3 regions of the Paenibacillus sp. FSL P4-0127 genome follow, and region 3 is predicted to be linked to each of the others. Evidence: riboswitches for the same ligand, from Rfam matches in the RefSeq annotation. Region 3 holds a riboswitch; each other region holds the start of a gene.
The links. A riboswitch is a leader RNA that binds a small molecule or an ion and turns the genes downstream of it on or off. The one in region 3 is predicted to bind glycine.
Positions count from the first base shown of each region.

Region 1: linked by a shared signal. The riboswitch ahead of NYE74_RS04165 (amino acid permease) and the one ahead of gcvT (glycine cleavage system aminomethyltransferase GcvT) in region 3 are both predicted to bind glycine.
Region 2: linked by a shared signal. The riboswitch ahead of sdaAB (L-serine ammonia-lyase, iron-sulfur-dependent subunit beta) and the one ahead of gcvT (glycine cleavage system aminomethyltransferase GcvT) in region 3 are both predicted to bind glycine.

Region 1 is NZ_JBBOWY010000001.1:945,527-951,593, reverse strand. It holds gene NYE74_RS04175 (ABC transporter ATP-binding protein) at 1-320, shown strand, start outside; gene hprK (HPr(Ser) kinase/phosphatase) at 342-1,256, opposite strand; gene NYE74_RS04165 (amino acid permease) at 1,299-2,654, opposite strand; glycine riboswitch at 2,797-2,876, opposite strand; gene NYE74_RS04160 (helix-turn-helix domain-containing protein) at 3,161-4,195, shown strand; gene NYE74_RS04155 (C40 family peptidase) at 4,350-4,808, opposite strand; gene NYE74_RS04150 (TerC family protein) at 5,254-6,018, opposite strand.
Region 2 is NZ_JBBOWY010000002.1:910,940-917,006, reverse strand. It holds gene NYE74_RS30460 (HlyD family secretion protein) at 1-558, opposite strand, end outside; gene NYE74_RS30455 (TetR/AcrR family transcriptional regulator) at 603-1,199, opposite strand; gene sdaAA (L-serine ammonia-lyase, iron-sulfur-dependent, subunit alpha) at 1,709-2,590, opposite strand; gene sdaAB (L-serine ammonia-lyase, iron-sulfur-dependent subunit beta) at 2,625-3,290, opposite strand; glycine riboswitch at 3,591-3,696, opposite strand; gene NYE74_RS30440 (S8 family serine peptidase) at 4,307-6,067, shown strand, end outside.
Region 3 is NZ_JBBOWY010000001.1:4,934,617-4,940,683, reverse strand. It holds gene gcvPA (aminomethyl-transferring glycine dehydrogenase subunit GcvPA) at 1-107, opposite strand, end outside; gene gcvT (glycine cleavage system aminomethyltransferase GcvT) at 126-1,265, opposite strand; glycine riboswitch at 1,377-1,506, opposite strand; glycine riboswitch at 1,510-1,614, opposite strand; gene gcvH (glycine cleavage system protein GcvH) at 1,813-2,208, shown strand; gene mtnB (methylthioribulose 1-phosphate dehydratase) at 2,317-2,970, opposite strand; gene proC (pyrroline-5-carboxylate reductase) at 3,010-3,870, opposite strand; gene NYE74_RS22230 (glutamate-5-semialdehyde dehydrogenase) at 3,939-5,186, opposite strand; gene proB (glutamate 5-kinase) at 5,216-6,067, opposite strand, start outside.

The DNA of each region.
Region 1 (6,067 bases), 4.0 Mb from region 3:
AAACCGACATTTTATTTCTCGATGAACCGACAACCTTTTTGGATATCACCTATCAAGTCGAAATTCTTGACCTGCTCACGGACCTTAACCGAAAACACGGAACTACGATTGTCATGGTTCTTCACGATATCAACTTATCCGCACGTTACGCGGACCATATTTTTGCGCTTCAGCAAGGAAAGCTTGTGGCGGAGGGCGAGCCGTCTCAGGTGATTACAACCACATTGGTGAAAGACATTTACGGGCTCGATTGCACGGTGATACAAGATCCCATTTCCGGCTCTCCATTGGTAGTGCCCAAAGGGCGGTATCATGTATGAGTGATTGTAATCCAACCGCGCCTACTGCATTTTGTTTTCGATCCGCTGCATGAACTCTTCGGCGGCACTATAGCCGAGCTGCTTGAGATACCAATTGTTGGCCGCCGCCTCGATCAGACCGGCCACATCCCGTCCCGGCTGGAGCTGGACCTCGATATGCGGGATCTTGACGCCAAGATATTCCGTGAATTGAGGTTCCAGTTCCAGCTCGTTATTCAGAGAGTCTTCCCTCCATGGCGCTAATTCAATGTCGAGTACAATGCGTGTCTCGTCCTGAAAAGCCCTGCGCCCGTATTGGCGTACGACATTAATCAGGCCGATGCTGCGCAGCGCGAGGAATTCGCGTGTGGTTTCATTATGCGTTCCGAGCAAAGTCGTTGGCCCTAACTTCTTCAGCACCACAATATCGTCCGCAACGAACCGGTGGCCCCTTCTGATGAGCGTGTGGGCGGTTTCGCTTTTGCCGATCCCGGATTTGCCGCGGAGCAGGACGCCAATCCCCGATACATTCACGCATACCCCATGGATCGATATCTCCGGGGCAAGCGCTTTGACCAGATAGCTGTCCAGCTTGGCGATAAACTCCGTTGTCGTCTCCTCCGTCCTTAGCAGCGGAATCCCCTCCTGATCGCAGAACAGGGTCAGATACGGGATCTCCTGCTGTCCTGACGTCACAATGAAGCAGGGCGGATGATATTTGACGATGTTGCCGATATGCAGTTTGCGTTCCTCAATGGATAATGTCAATAGATAGTTAACTTCCTTACGGCCAAGCACTTGCACCCGTTCCATCGGAAAAAAATCAAAATACCCCACAAACTCCAGCCCGGGTCTGTGCGCCCGCGGACGGGTAATCACACGGTCCATACGGCCCGCCCCGGCAAGCACTTCCATATGAAACATATTCGCAAGACTTTGCACCGTGATCGTCTTCATGTTGTTCTCCCCAATGATTAATAATTCTTATGATGACACTGTTTATGATGATTTACCCGCTTTTCTTCTATTCGAATAATACAAAGCAAACAGCAGAATAAACCACAGCGGCGTCAATAATAAGGCCATGCGTGTCTCTTTGGCAACCAGCATAATTATAAGAATTATAGCAAACAACGTGAGAACTGCATAATTAACAAAGGGGGTAAACGGAGCTTTAAATTTCGATTTTGCCTGCAGCTCTGGCTGTGTCTTTTTATACTTGATGTGACAAACAAGAACCACACCCCAGACCCAAATAAAACAAATGGCGCTAATGGTGGTGACGACGCCAAACGCTTGCTCCGGAATAAGCTTGCTCAATAGAGCTCCCCCGGACAAGACAAGCGTGGAGATCAACAACCCGTTTCTGGGCACATGGTTTTTATTCAGCTTGGCAAAATGGGATGAAGCCTGGTTATTCTTGCTTAAATTATATAAAATTCGGCTTGTTGAAAACATCCCGCTATTACAAGCGGAAGCGGCTGAAGTTAATACGACAAAGTTAATAATTCCCGCGGCAATCGGAATCCCGACTAAACTAAACGTTTTAACAAAAGGGCTTTCTGACGGGCTTAGCTCCGTCCAGGGATTGATGCACAATAGGGCAATAATGGCGCCGACGTAGAAAAATAAAATTCTAAGCGGAATTTTATTAATCGCCGAAGGGATATTTTTTTCCGGGTTGGATGTTTCCGCGGCCGATACCCCCACCAACTCCACACCAACAAAGGCAAACACAACCATTTGGAAGGAAAGCAAGAACCCGGGAACTCCGTTTGGAAATATGCCGCCATGTCCCCAAATATTTTTGACCGTAACCATTCCCGCATCCGTTTTAAATCCAATCACCAGCAAGACGACCCCAATGGCAATTAAAGCGAGAATCGTCACTACCTTAATTAGGGCAAACCAAAACTCCAATTCGCCAAAATTTTTTACGGTTAACAGATTAAGTCCTAATAAAACAACTAAGCAGATAATTTCAGGCACCCATTGCGGGATATCAAACCAATATTGTACATACACCCCAACCGCGATCACATCGGCCATAGCCGTCATAATCCAGCAAAACCAATAGGTCCATCCGGTTACAAACGCGGCCCGCGGTCCAAGATAGTCTTCGGCAATGTCCGTAAAAGATTGATATCCGGCTTTGGACAACAGGAGTTCTCCCAGCGCCCTCATCACAAAAAATATGGCGATCCCCACGATGAAATAAGCAAAGATAATGGACGGACCCGCCAGTTGAATGGCTTTGCCCGATCCGAGAAACAATCCCGTACCAATGGTGCCGCCAATGGCAATCAGTTGAACATGCCGATTTTCTAAATCCCTCTTTAATTCTTGTTGTGCCAAACCAAACTCCTCCTTAACGTGAAAAGTTGAACAATGGATTAAACCCAATAAAAAAAGAGACTGGATGCGCTCCAATCTCCTGGTCATAAGAATAACTAAATAGACTTGTTATTAATTATTTTCGAAATAACAAATAGATATTCAGTACTCTTCTGTCCTTTTGCCTGAGATTGTGAACCCTTCGGCGCCGCGGAGTCCCGCGGTCTCTCCAGAAGCTGCTCCTGCTATAGTACGATCCATAGCCGTCATAGCTTGCCAACTATTTAATTTTTTTATTGTAACAACCCATTTAAATATTTTTCAATATTACTCGCAGTGAAAAAATTTGTCAACGAGATAATTCCCATTCGCCCAGGTTTGATTACGGCAGTGTTTCCTCGGGCTGTCTGTAACGGTAAACGTAACGGATAGGTTCATTCATTTAACCGGGCGGTCATTGAGGGCATATTTAACAAACAGTTACAATGCAATTGACTAGTCGAAATAGTAAAAACGGGAGGTTCTCAATGAATATTGAAATAGGCAAAAAAATCAAAGCACTCCGTTTACAAAAAGGAATGACTCAGGAAGAACTTGCGGCAAAACTGAATATGTCGTCCCAAGCCGTATCCAAGTGGGAAAACAATGTAACCATGCCCGATATCCAATTGCTTCCCAGGTTATCTGCGATTTTAGGGGTTACCATCGATGAACTGTTTGCATTAACCGATGATATCCACTTTGAACGGATTGAAAACATGATTGGACATGAACATTTTATATCAAAAGATGATTTCACCTATGCTGAACAATTTCTTAAGGAAAAACTTAATGATGACGCAAAAAAGCCCCGATGCCTCACATTGCTGGCCGAGCTGCACATTCATCGTTTACAGGAGCATCGTGAATTGGCTTCTCGTTACGCCAAGGATGTTTTAATATTAGCTCCAGATAACAAAAGAAATCACAACGCTTTACGGGATGCGGAGAATGGAGTTATTTTTGACTGGAACCTCTCCAACCATCGTAAACTCATAGAGTATTATATAGATTTTGTGACAAATCATCCGGATTACTGGCCGGCTTATGTATGGCTTATGAACTACTTGCTTGCAGATGGCAGATGCGCTGAAGCCAGGGGAATTCTGGAAAAATTAAACGAAACCCATCCAGGTTATTTATATCAATTATATGGGGGCCTGATATACAAAGAAGAAGGCAACCTTTCTCAGGCATTCGTTCTCTGGGAGCAGATGACCGAACTGTATCCTCATGATTGGCAGGCATGGTCCTCCAGAGGAGACTGTATGGCGAAGCTATGCAGATACGATGAAGCCGTTAAGTATTATTCCAAAGGTTACGAACTGCAGCCCAATCCCAAATATACAGATTCATTGGAAGCAATTTCCTATATCTACAAAATTCAAGGGAAGTATGACAAAGCCATTGAAAAGCTCAAAGAAATCCTTGCACTTTTGAGCAGTGATTGGAAAGTGACGGAGGGGAAGACAGTCGATTTGTATAAAGAAGAAATAAAGCTTTTAAAGACATTGCTGAAATAATGAACGACAGAACAAGGTCCGATGTGAGATTTCTCCGAAAAAATACCGTTACAAATGATGCGCCCAGCTTAAGGGCCGCTTCGGCAAATACGAAAGGAACTGCTGCGGCAGTTCCTTTCGTAACTGTATTGGTTACGCAAAAGCCGGCCTTTTCTTATCTTACTCGGCGAGCAGTAACGTAATGGTCTTCCCAATAACCGGAGTTCAGCTTACTGAATCCAACCTTGTTAATAGGAGAGCTGTGAATGAAGCGGCCATTCCCCATATAGATACCGACATGGTTGATCTTACCGTCGTTGTTTGTATCAAAAAATACCAGATCGCCTTTTACCAGATTACGCTTGGCTACATAACGTCCCGTTTTGGCCTGTTCTCGGCTTGTACGCGGAAGATACACGCCTTCACGCTTAAATACCAGCTTTGTGAAGGAAGAACAGTCGGAATACTTATACCCGCTATTCCACGGTTCAGAGCCAAATCTGTATTTGAAATCCCCTAAATAATTGTCAGCCCGACTTGCGATTTCAGAACCGGTGGCCGCGAACGTCAATGTTCCGAACAGCATCGATCCGGCCAATAATGAAGCGGTTGTACTAACTAGCTTCTTGAACATCTGTATTCACTCCCCTTCTGTATTGCTGCATCCCCTTGTTGTATTCTGGCGGATTCTTCAGAACACCCAATGGATATATCCGAATTATTGCCTTGCCTGCAGGGCTAGTCCAAGTGAATGCGCTAACCCATGCTAACATATATGAATAGCAGGCTAAACCCCACATCATTTACCAAATCCCTGAATTTATGATCGCTAAAAACTCCGAACACCTTGTGACAACTGGCTGAATTGACGCTGAAAGCCGCGCAACACCGAAAGGTAAATTCCTTATATTACCTGGGGTTCCAGGTTACACATATTCCCTTCATATTGAAATTTTGGTATAAAATATTAGTTTGGCTAGTAAGCCCACGGTATTAATTGTGAATTATTCAACAAAAAAAACGCCCCCGAATTTATCGAATTGGCGTTTCTCTCTAATTGAAAATCGGCGAATGTTCCGTTAGGCATTACCTGCCTTAGACGGTTTGTTGCTGGGTGCAAACCACCCAATTAGGGCAATCGCCACCAAGACAGCGTAAAAAATAATCGTCCAGACCGTGCTATGGGGGAAATGAGGATCCAAAACCCCAATATCCTCATGGGCAAGCGTAATAACGGCAAGCTTTACGCCAACCCAGGCAACGATCGCATAAGCCGTCGTCTCAAGCGCCGGCCGCTGAGCTAGCAGTTTTACAAACCAAGTAGCTGCAAACTTGATTAAGACTAAGCCCGCAATTCCGCCGAGCAATACGACAATAAATTGACCGGCGTCCATCCCCCCGAAATCGCCAAGCGGCGAGTCTGGCAGCCCTAGCGCAAGCGCCACCGCAGCCAGGATGGAATCGATCGCAAAGGCAAGGTCTGCCAGGGCAATTTTTCCTACTGTAGGCCAAAAACCTTTCCCTGCCGACTCTTGCTTAGTGTCCTCGTGAACGTTCTCATTCTTCTTGCCGAACCGCGCTTGGATGATGTGCTTTAACCCCAAGTACAGGAGATAAGCTGCGCCAATCGCCTGTACCTGCCAAACATTGGCGATAAAGGAAATCGCAAATAACGCGAAAAAACGAAACACAAAAGCCATCATGATCCCATAGTTGATCGCTCGTTTCTTCTGTGCGTCCGGCAGATGCTTCGCAATGACCGCAAGCACGAGCGCATTATCGGCCGACAACAATCCTTCCAAACCGATAAGAATGAGTAGTGCCCACGCATACTCTAACCACATAACTCCATCTCCCCTTTGTAAGGTAAGTTTTTTATCAACCGGCAAAGCC
Region 2 (6,067 bases), on a different contig from region 3:
CCGCTGCAAATTGTCCTTGGCGATGTCGTAAGCTTTTTTGGCCGCTTCCATTTGGACTTTCGCCTGCTTCAGCTCCTGCGGGCGCGCTCCCGCTTTGAGCCCATTAACCTTGGCCTGGGCCGCCTGAACCACCGCCTGCGCCTGCGCGATCTGTTTGTCGATCGTTTCCGCCGTCAGGAAAACGGCACTTTCACCCTCCGCTTTTTTCGATTTCGCCGCATTTACGGAAGCTGCCGCTTGCCCGATCTGGCCTTCGGTCACGGCCACCGCCGCCTGGGCCTGGGATACCTTGGCTTTGACCTCATCGCTTTCGATCTGGGCCAGGATATCCCCCTTTTTCACCTCATCGCCTTCCTCCGCCAACAGCTCGACGATCCGTCCCCCGACTTTAAAGCTCGCGCTCGATTGATCAGCCTCGATAAACGCCGTCGGGCGATTCTCTTTTTCGCTGCCTGAGGTAATCTGGTTCGAGTTCAGGATCCAGATTCCGCCCGCAATGAGCAGAACGATCGCAACATAAATCAACAACCTGGGTATCAGTGCTCTTAGCTTTTCCATCTTCCTCTACTCCTCCAAATATCATCTCACTTAAGTTTGAACTGTTAATGGTTCATGCGCGGCCGCTCGGCCGACAGGCCTCCCGCCAGAAAAATCCGCATGGATTCCTTGATTCGCTCCTTCTCCAGCGGCTCGTGGTTTTTGTTCCAATCCAACGTTAACGCTATGTACAGCTTCAGCATGACGAAAGAGATCACTTTCGGATCAAAAGCATGAATTTCACCGCGCTGTCCAGCCAGCGTAATTTGCCGCTCCAAATAATCCAGAATGGCGCTTTCGATTTTTTCCAAACCTTCCCGCGCCTGCTGGGTGCCGAAATTACGCACCTCCTGAAACAATTTGGCCAGCAGCTCATGCTCGCTTCTGAACTCCAGCAAGGCATCCATGCTTTGAAAGAGATTCTCGAAAAAAGGCTTATTCTCATCCACCTTTTGCGCCGTGAGCCGCTTCATCTCCGCAATGATGGAACGGAGAATTTCATCGAACAGCTCTTCTTTGTTGGAGAAAAATGTATATATAGTCCCCTTGGCTACATTGGCGATTTTGGCCACTTGATCCATCGTCGTCGCCTTATAGCCGAACAGCGAAAAACATTTCACGGCGGCTTCAATCACCATTTCCCGACGGTTGATTTGAGCCAATCCCCATAGCGCCTCCTTTCGCGAAAATGACTGATTGACCAAAATAAGAATATAGTCAATTGGTCGATTTTTACTTTACTCCTTCCACAGACGAATGGCAAGGTATTTTTTGCAAAAAACCTTTAAAAAATTTTCCCGTTCCGTGTTGCGCGATTTTTTTATTACTCGTTTTCGCTTTTTATTGATTAATATTTGGTGATTTTATCGTGTTACTACTTTTTTGCGAGAGATAGGGAATATTCTTAATGTGCCGCTATTTTGAAGGCTTGAAGATCAATTGTTGGCTGTAGCCGGCTGTTAGCGCCGACTCTGCCGGTGAACATCACGCTGCCGGACAATAAAGAGACTGAATAACGTTATTCAACTTGACAAAAACCAGGCCCCTGGCGGCGCCTGGTTTTTGTCATACGTTTAGCTGCGAAAGCGCCTCAAAGGCTAGTCTTCCCGTAACGAACATCTCAACCAAAAAAGTCCCGGCCCTATCGTACAAAGGGCGGGACTCTGCTTGCTTATTTTTTCCGGTTTCGCAGCTCTTTCATGATTTTGCGGCCGGTCGGCGTTTGGGCCAGGCCGCCCTGGGCCGTTTCCCGATGCCGGCTGGGCATCGCGGAGCCGACCTCCAGCATGACGTCGATGACTTCGTCGGACGGAATCGCGCTGCGCACGCCGGCAAGCGCCATATCCGCGGCCGCCAGCGCATTGACCGCCCCGAAGCCGTTGCGGACGATGCAGGGGATTTCAACCAGACCGCCGACCGGATCGCAGATCAGGCCCAGCGTATTTTTCAGCGCCAGACCGACGGCGTGCACCGCCTGCTCCGGCGTTCCCCCGCGCAGCTCGACCATCGCGCCCGCCGCCATGCCGATCGCCGAGCCGATTTCCGCTTGGCATCCGCCTTCCGCGCCGGAGATAAACGAGTTGTTGGCGATGACGTACCCGATCGCCCCGGCGCAGAACAAACCTCGCACCAGATGCTCATCCTCCCAGCCAAAACGTTCCTGCGCGCTGACGAACACCCCCGGGATGATACCGCAGGAGCCGGCCGTCGGAGTGGCCACGATCCGCCCCATCGAGGCGTTGACCTCGGAGACCGCCAAAGCGTAAGCCATGGCCTGACAGGCGATGTCCCCCGCGGCGGGCTCCCCGCTGCCGCGGTATTCGTTCACCCTTTTGGCATCGCCGCCCGTCAGCCCGCTCGTCGAGGTAATTTCCTCCGTCAATCCTCGGCGTACCGCTTCCTTCATAATTTGATAATACTCGGCCATCGCCGCCATGATTTCCGCTTCGCTCTGGCCGCTTTCCGCCGCCTGATCCTGCAGCATCACCTGCGAAATCGTCAGGGCCTCCTTATCGCACAAAGCGACGAGCTCCCGCAAATTCCGAAAACGCATGTTTATCTACCCCTTCACTTTGATGTCAAACGCTTTACGTTAAATCGATGTAAGCCGTCCGGCTCACGTGCGGAAGCTTTTCGACCGCTTCGATGAGCGCGCCCGGAATCGCCCCATCCGCCTCGACGACGGTCAAGGCTTCTTCGGTCCTGCCCTTCCGGTCGGTTATGATATAGCCGATGTTCACGTCCGCCCGGCTGAACAGCGCCGTGATGCCGGCCAACATGCCCTGGCGGTCGGCATGCTCGATCACAAGCGTCGGCAGCTCGCCCGAACACTTGACCTCAAACCCGTTGATGCCCTGGATCGCAATGTTCCCGCCGCCGATCGACGCGCCCGTCACCTCGACCTTGCGGTTTTCGCCGGCCAGTGCGATTTTTACCGTATTGGGATGGACCCCCGGCTGAACGCCGGTCGTAAAGTCAAGCTTTATCCCCGTTTCTTCCGCGATTTGCAGCGACTCCCGGATGCGCTCGTCATCCGTGCGATAATCCAATATCCCGCCGGCAACGGCCAGATCCGTGCCATGCCCCTGATACGTTTCCGCAAACGATCCGTAGAAGCAGATATGCGCTTCGGCGGGCGCCTCTCCCAACAGCTGCCGCGCAAAACGCCCGATCCGTACCGCCCCCGCGGTATGGGAACTGGACGGTCCAATCATCGCCGGACCAATAATCGAAAATACATTTTTAAACCGCATGGTCATCTTCCCCGTTCCCCAATATCTTTGTTTTCACCATTTCGCAAAAATCTTACTTTCAGCTTTCCCTATTAGTGCGTGTTCAAAAAGGTCGGTTTTCAGCACCGAAGCGAAGGCTTGGGCCAGGCTGAATTCAAGATTCGATGCCTATGTAGGAAAAATACCCGATGCCCTCCAAGCGCCAAAAAGGACAGAAAAAAGGCTTGCAGCCTTTTCTCTGTCCCCGTTACCTGAGAGTTTGATGCTTCCGTTGGCCGGAACCACGTACCCCTTGGGTGGCTTTCGCTCTCTCCAGAGTCGCGTCAGGCCATGGTCCTTGTACCTGAGAGATTCAAAGCCGCCCCGCATGGCCGGCTATTTGCTCCTTCGGTGCCGCCTCCAAAGCGGACTCTCCCATGACCCTCATTCGCGCGATATCATTTTGTAATTAATGTAAAACGAAAAGCACCATATGTCAATATAGCTAACATACAAATTCAGCTAGATGCCAAATAATATAGTAAAATATTCCTATTTTTCTATGAGTATATGTATATTTTCATAAAATTCTACTTGTGCATTTTCATTTTCATAGATATACTATTTTCAAAACAAGCCAGTATTTACCTATTTTTATTTTTTATTGAAAATAACCTACTTTTCCTATCGAATTTATAGATCAGCCAACCTCAACCCCATCGGTAGTTCAACGAAGGCTTGAATTTATCGCCGATACCTCACTGTTTTCCGCTTCACGTTTTGGTTATGTCCTAATCGGCTTGCCGTATAAACCGGGCCCGACCGCCAAGCGTTAGCTCCCCGCTGCCCGAAGCGGCTCGCTTTCTCAACTCAACGGCAACTAGTGTTAACTTTTCTCCCATGAAAGGAGGTGATGCTTGGAATTACGATAAATGTCCGTCTTTTTTTCGCAAGTCTCTCAGGTCGTCTCCGGTTTTAACTGACAGCCGGCAATTCTCCGGGCTGCCACAAGAGGATGTTCCGAAGGAACCATTAACCTAGAAGAGGGAGTGAAGAAGTTGATCCGATTCAAAAGATTCCGTAAAAATTTCTCACTCGGTATGTCGATCCTCCTTGTGCTTACTTTTGTTCCTGCGACCTATGCCGAAAACGCCGGCGCTGCGGCCAGCACCAGTTTAAAATCCAGCTCGCCGCAAATTGCCGAAGCCAAGATCGATGACAAGCTCACGACGCAGTTCAAGCAGGACGATTACGTAACTTATCTTGTCAAATTAAAAGAACAGACCGATACGGCCTCCGTTTCCAAGCTGGCCCTGCAAAAAGCCGCAACCCAAAAAGCGACGCCTTCGGCCGCCAAGCTGTCGGCCCGGACCTCCGTCATTAGCGCCCTGCGCGAAACGGCTTCCCGCACCCAATTCAGCTTGGAAAACTATTTGAGGCAGGAGCAAAAGTCCGGAGAGGTTAAAGATTACAAAAGCTACTTTATCGTAAACGCCATGGCGGTGACAAGTACAAAAGAAGTGCTTGACCAAATCGCCCTGTTTCCAGAGGTAGAAAAGATTCTGCCCAACGAAGAACGGTTTCTGGATAAGGTGGAAATCGACAAACAGGAGGCGGCGGCCGGTCAAGAAACATCCGTCAAGGATGCCGCGGCCGATCACGCCGGAGCGGCGGCCGTCAAGCCGAGCAGCGTCGAATGGAACATCGCCCAGGTCAACGCCCCCGAGGTGTGGGCCCAAGGCATCGACGGGACGGGGATCGTCGTCGCCAATCTCGACAGCGGCGTGGAATACACCCACCCGGCTTTACGCGCTAAGTGGCGCGGGTTTGACGCCGCCGGAAACATCGTCAACCCCGAGCTGAACTGGTACGATCCGCACAGCCACGCCACGCTCCCGGCGGACACCGACGGGCACGGCACCCACACGATGGGCACGATGGTCGGATCGGAGCCGGACGGCTCGAACCAAATCGGCGTAGCGCCCGGGGCAAAATGGATCGCGGTGCGCATTTTCAACCCGTCGACCACTGACGCCATTATCCTGGACGGCGGGCAATGGCTGCTCGCTCCAGTGGATGCGCAGGGGAATCTCCATCCCGAACTGGCTCCCGACGTCGTCAACAACTCGTGGGGTGGGGGCTCGGGGGTGGACGAATGGTTCCGCCCGATCGTGCAAGCCTGGCGGGACGCCCAGATCTTCCCCGAATTTTCAGCCGGAAATACGACTCTCACCAATCCGGGCGGTCCCGGTTCCGTCGCCAATCCGGCCAACTATCCGGAGGCATTTGCCACAGGGGCGACGGACATCAACCGCAACCTGGCCGATTTCTCCCTGCTTGGCCCCTCGCCTTACGGCGAGATCAAGCCGGAGGTATCCGCGCCGGGCGTCAACATCCGCTCCTCCGTACCCGGCGGCGGTTATGAAGGCGGCTGGAACGGCACCTCGATGGCCGGCCCGCATACGACCGCGATCGCCGCGCTGCTGCTGCAGGCCAACCATTCGCTGACGGTCGACCAACTGGAAGAAGTCCTCACCGGCACGGCGACGCCGCGCACGGACAGCCAGTTCCCGAACACGCCGAACAACGGATACGGCCATGGCATCGTCAATGCGCTGGACGCTGTCGGTTCCGTGCTCGAAGGGGTCGGAACGGTGTCCGGCCGGGTCGTCACCGCCGGCGACGATTTCGAAGAACCGGTGCTGGAGCATACTCCGCCTTCTTTAATATATGAAGGTTTCGACGTAACGTTAACCGCCCATGCGGCCGATAATGTCGCCGTGACTTCGGTTGAATTTTACGCCCGGGAGGCGGGAACC
Region 3 (6,067 bases):
TCCTCGGGTATATCCTGAAACAGCGCTTCGAGCGAAGGGACGCCGATCGCTTCCAGCATTTCGGACCGGTCCTGTTCGGTCAGCGGCAAATAACGGTGTTTTATCATAAGTTTCTCGTACTCCTTTCACGGCTTGGCGGATGCGTTTCGGCGATAAAACGGCAGGGGGACGACTTTGGCTTTCAGCCGTTTGCCGCGGATTTCAACCTCGAGCACGGTGCCGGCCGCCGCGTGGGCGCCGGCGATCAGCGCCAGGCCGAGGTTTTTTTTGAGCGTCGGCGATTGCGTGCCCGTAGTTACTTCGCCGATGGGGTCCTCGGTGCCCGGCGCAAACACCGGATAATGCGCGCGCGGAATGCCCCGGTCGATCATCTCCAGACCGGCCAGCCGCCGCGGTACGCCTTCTTCATGCTGCCTGAGCAGCGCCTCCCGCCCAATAAACGGGCCGGAGTCCCACTTCACGAACCGGCCGAGGCCGGCTTCCAGCGGCGAAATGCTCGGCGACAGCTCCTGCCCGTAGAGGGGAAGGCCGGCTTCAAAGCGCAGCGTATCCCGGGCGCCGAGCCCCGCCGGCACGAGTCCGCGAGGCTCGGCGGCCCGCATCAGCGCGTCCCAAAGGACCGGGGCGTCTTCCGCGGCAACGTAAAGCTCGTACCCGTCCTCGCCGGTATAGCCGGTGCGCGAGAGCAGCGTTTTAATGCCGCAGACTCGGGCCGCGGGTTTAAACGTGAAGGGGCGTAAAACGCTGGGATCATACCCTTCGCACAGGGGAGAGAGGATGGAGGCGGCCAGCGGTCCCTGCAGCGCCAGCAGCGCCGTGGCCGCGGAAACGTTGCGCAGACTGACGCCTTCGGCGGGCAGATGCCGGCACAGCCATTCCCAATCCTTGGCGATGTTCGCGGCGTTGACGACAAGCATGTATTTGCCTTCGTCCCGTTTATACACCAGCAGATCATCGACGACGCCCCCGTCCGGATAACAGAGCAGGGTGTATTGGGCTTTTCCCGGCCCCAGCAGGCTCACGTCGTTCGTCGTCATCCGCTGCAAAAAACTTTCCGCTCCGGGACCCTCGGCGTAAAACTCGCCCATATGCGATACGTCGAACAAGCCGGCCCGCTCGCGCACGGCCTCGTGCTCCTTCTGAATGCCGCTGAACTGCACCGGCAGCTCCCAGCCGCCGAAATCGATGCAGCGCACGCCTTCATACCGGGAGTAACAAGAGTATAGCGGCGTTCGTTGCAATAGGGGTTCTACGGGTTCGGACATTTCATCACCTCGTTTGGCCGCGGTGGGCCGTATTTTACCTGCACACATCATGAAAAAATAAAAAGACAGGCCAAGAAATTCCGACCGGCAAACGAATCGGATATTCCCGGGCTCTGTCCTTTGTACCTGAGAGTTACCCTGCGGCAAAACACCGGTCATCTTGCGCTCCGGCATTTTTGAAAAAGCAGGTTTCCCCTTGGGTGATCCGCCTTCTGTCGATAAAGACGAATTCTCTCCAGAGACGCGTCCGGCAGAGGTCCTTTTGCCTGAGAGATTCACCGCTTCCGCAACGGCTTGCTCCTTCGGCGTTACAATTGCCTGGAATTGTAATCTCTCCCTCTGCCTTCAACCGCTGATTACATCTACATTAATACTCAAAACCGCGAAATATGTCAATAAACTTATCATGAAAATATAAAAAATATTTTATTTTTGTATTATGCAACGCTTTCATTTTTTGAATCTATAAATTATGTTAGTAATATTGACACTACAGCTAGGTTTGGAATAATCTGAACGAGAAAGATCCGGAAGAGGAGGAATACGCATGTCTGCCAATATTAGGGAAAATCTGTGGTATAGCGATGAACATGAATGGGTGCTGGATTTGGGGGACGGAACGGTAAAAATCGGCATTTCCGACGTGGCTCAGCATCGCTTGGGCGATATTGTATTTGTGGAGCTGCCGGACCTTGGAACGGAAGTGGAAGCGCAGGACGGCATCGGCACGATCGAATCGGTCAAAACGGTGGCGGATTTGTTTACGCCGGTCAGCGGAACGGTGCTGGAGATCAACGCGGAGCTGGAAGCGGCGCCCGAGCTGGTGAACGAGGAACCTTACGACGGGGGATGGATGGTGCGGATTCAGCTTCGGGAAGACCCCGCCGCCGCTTTTTCCAAGTTGATGGATGCCAAAGCTTATGCGGAGTTTCTTGAAAGATAAAGGGCCTGTTACAGCGTAAAATAATCTCGCGGCAGCGAGGAGGGCGCGGCTTGCTTGCCGCATGGTGTCTTAGCGCTTCGCTGGCCGCGAGTTTGTTTAATGCGTCATTTACGTTTGTTTGCGCGGAAGCAGGAGGGAGCGGTACAACGCTTCGAACATAAATTCGAAGGCCTCCAGACGGGATACGGCATCAAACGCGGTGGAGCCCCAGGCGTAGATGCCGTGGCCCCGCAGCAACAAGCCGGGAACCCGGGTGTCGAGCGCGGCGGGAATCCGCCTTTCCATTTCGGCGATGTCGGCGTAATTCGGTACGACCGGGATGCGTACAGCGGCGTCCTCCTCCCAGATGCCCAGCGCTTTGATCAGCTCGTTGCCCTGCAATTGAACGAATCCTTCGTCGCCGAAATATTCGCTGAGCACATTGTTAAACACGGTGTGCACGTGGAGAATCGCGCCGCAGCCGGTCATCCGGTAGATCTTCGCGTGGACCGGCGCATCTTCGCCGGGCGTCAGCTTCGTAGCTTCGCTTGGCGTTCCGGCGGCGTCCACAAACAGGAACTCCTCGGCCGGAAGGTTCGTCCGGCCTTTCATGCCCGATGTTACCGCAAAATGATAATTGCCCGGCGCGAAGCTTCCGACCCGGACGGACAAGCTGCCGCTCATGGCCGGAAGCCAGCCGCGGGCGGCAAGCTGCTCCTTGACGCCGCGCAGTTTGCTGAGCGCAGCTTGCTTTTCCTCCAACGGAATGTCCGAAAAATTCATCCAGGCCGTCCTCCTTCGTGCTTCATTCAGAATCTTGGCTTACAGAAGCGACTTTCGAACCGCCTCGCCCATTTCCAAAGACCGCTCGGCGGCGCGGTGCACCGCGGCTTTCACGTTCGGCCGGAACCCGCCCGCTTCGAGCACCTCCAGCGCCGCCTGGGTCGAGCCGTTCGGCGAGGTGATGTCGGCCCGGAGCTTGGCCGGATTTTCGCCGGTTTCCGCCATCATCAAGGCGGCCCCAAGCACCGTTTGCACCGTCAGCCCGCGCGCTTGCTCGGGGGTTAGCCCGCCTTCCACGCCCGCTTCGATCATCGCTTCCATCATGTAATAAATATATGCGGGGCCGCTCCCGGAAACACCGGTCAGGATTTCCATCCGTTCCTCCGGAATCACGCTCACCATGCCGACCGCTTGAAACATGGACAAGACCTGCGCTTTTTGCTCCTCCGACATTTCGGCGGAGAAGGAGATCCCGGTGGCGCCGCAGCCGATGGAGCAGGACGTGTTCGGCATCGTCCGGGCGACCGGGATGTTGCCGCCGAGCAGCGCCTGGATCGTCGCAATCGACAGACCGGCGATCAGGGAAACGATCATTTGCCCTTCGCGCAGCATCGGGCCGAGTTCGCTAAGCGCCTCCCCGGCATCCTTCGGCTTCATCGCCAGGACGATGATCGAAGCTTCCCGGAGATGCTGCCGTTTGGCGGCTTCCTCGTTTGCGGCCGAGACGCGGTAAGTCTGCGACAAATAGGCCAGCCGTTCCTGGCTCGAGCGGTTCAGCATGGCGATTTGCTCCGCGGCGGCGACGCCTTTATGGATCAGTCCGCGCACGATCGCTTCGGCCATCGAACCGGCGCCGTAAAAGCAAATCGAGGCGGAGGCAAGGGATATGTTCGGGTTCATGGGAATTACCTCCTGATGTAGAGAATGGATATTGGCTAACAGGGATTTTTTTCAGGCTTATTGCAGGTTTACTCCCGGATTTGCCCGTTCCCCGTAATGATATATTTGCTGGATGTCAGCGCAGGCAAGCCCATCGGTCCTCTGGCATGCAGTTTTTGCGTGCTGATGCCGATTTCGGCGCCATAGCCGAATTCAAAGCCGTCCGTAAACCGGGTGGACGCATTGTGGTACACGGCGGCCGCGTCGATTTCCCGCTGAAAAAGCTCCGCGGTTTGCCGGTCTTCCGTAACGATGCATTCCGAGTGTTTGGTCCCGAAACGGCGGATATGATCCAGCGCCTCCTCCAAGTTGCGAACGACCTTCACATTCAAAATATAGTCGTTGTACTCGGTCGCATAGTCTTCTTCGGTAGCCGGATTCGCCCAGGCCACGAGGCGTCTCGTGGCTGCGCAGCCCCTTAATTCGACGCCCGCCTCCTTGAAGCGGTCCGCCAATTCGGACAGATGCCGGGCGGCGAAGTCTTCATGGACGAGCAGCGTTTCCATCGAATTGCATACCGATGGGCGCTGTACTTTGGCGTTGAGCGCAATGGAAGCGGCCATTTCCGGGTCCGCGGCGGCGTCCAGGTACGTATGACAGATGCCCGCGCCCGTCTCGATCACCGGTACGGTAGCGTTTTGCACGACCGTTTGGATCAGCGAGCTGCCGCCGCGCGGAATGATGACATCCAGCAGCCCGTTCAGCTTCAGCATCTCGTCGACGGCCGAACGGTTCGGGTCCTCGATGAGTTGCACGGCGTCGACCGGGCTGGCGGTGGCGCTTAACGCCTCGTGGATGATCTCGACGATTTTGCGGTTGGAGGCGAGGGCGGAGGAGCCGCCGCGCAGCACGACCGCGTTGCCGGTCTTAAGGCACAGTCCCATCGCGTCGACCGTCACGTTGGGGCGGGCTTCATAAATGATCCCGATGACGCCGAGCGGCACGCGCTTCTTCACGATATGCAGGCCGTTCGGGCGGTCGATCGTCTCCAGCACGTCTCCGACCGGATCGGGCAAAGCGACGATCTGCCGCAGCCCTTCGGCGATGTCTTTAATGCGTTTCTCGTTTAAAGCAAGCCGGTCCAGCATCGACGAAGAAGTGCCGTTCTCCCGGCCGCGCCGCAAATCTTCCTCGTTGGCCGCGATAATCGCGGCGCTGCCGTCCACAAGCGCTTTGGCGGCGGCCAGCAGGGCTTCGTTTTTTTGCTCCGTCGTCAGGCGGTTCAGCGCGGATACGGCGCCGGCGGCCCGCTCGGCTTTTTGTCTGACTTCACTCATGGTTTTAGGCCTCCTTATGATTCTTTGATTTATGATTTTAACGAAATCCATTCGTCCCGGTGAATAACTTCCAGACGGTGGACGATTTCCAGCTTCTTGATGACCTCCCCGCTGGGAAGCCCGAGAATTTCCTGCAGCTGCTCGGCGTCGTAATTGACGATCCCGCGTCCCAGCACTTCCCCGCCGGGATTGACGACTTCCACGACATCTCCCGTATGAAAGTGGCCGGTTGCGCACTTTACGCCCACCGGGAGCAGGCTGCGACCGCCGTGAATGAGCGCTTCTTCGGCGCCGGCATCGACCGTCAGCGTGCCGAACGGGGTGGAGAAGAAGCCGAGCCATTGTTTTTTGCGCGGCAGGGCGGACCCGTGCGCTTCAAAGTAGGTGCCGCGGCCGTCGCCCCGCAGCGCCGCCAGCAGATCGCCGGGCTCCCCTACCTTGCCGACGAAGACGGGAACGCCGCCGATCGAAGCGATTTTGGCCGCGTCGATTTTGGAGCGCATGCCGCCCGTGCCGACCGCGGAGCCCGCCCCGCCGGCGATCGCGTACAGGTCGCCCGTGATTTCGGCGACGCGGGCGATGCGCGTGGCGTTTGGATCAAGGCGCGGGTCCTTGGTGTAAAGCCCGTCCATATCCGTCAAAATGAGCAGATGCTCGGCTTTGATCAAATTGGCGACCAAGGCCGACAGCGTGTCGTTGTCACCGAATTTCAACTCGTCCAGCGACACGGTGTCGTTTTCGTTGATGATCGGCAGGACGCCCTGCCGCAGCAGCTCTTCGATCGCCATGCTCGCATTGCCCGTCCGCTTGCGGTTCTGAAAATCGGAGCGGGTAAGCAGCACCTGGGCCGCGGATACGCGATGTTCGGCGAGCGCTTCGCG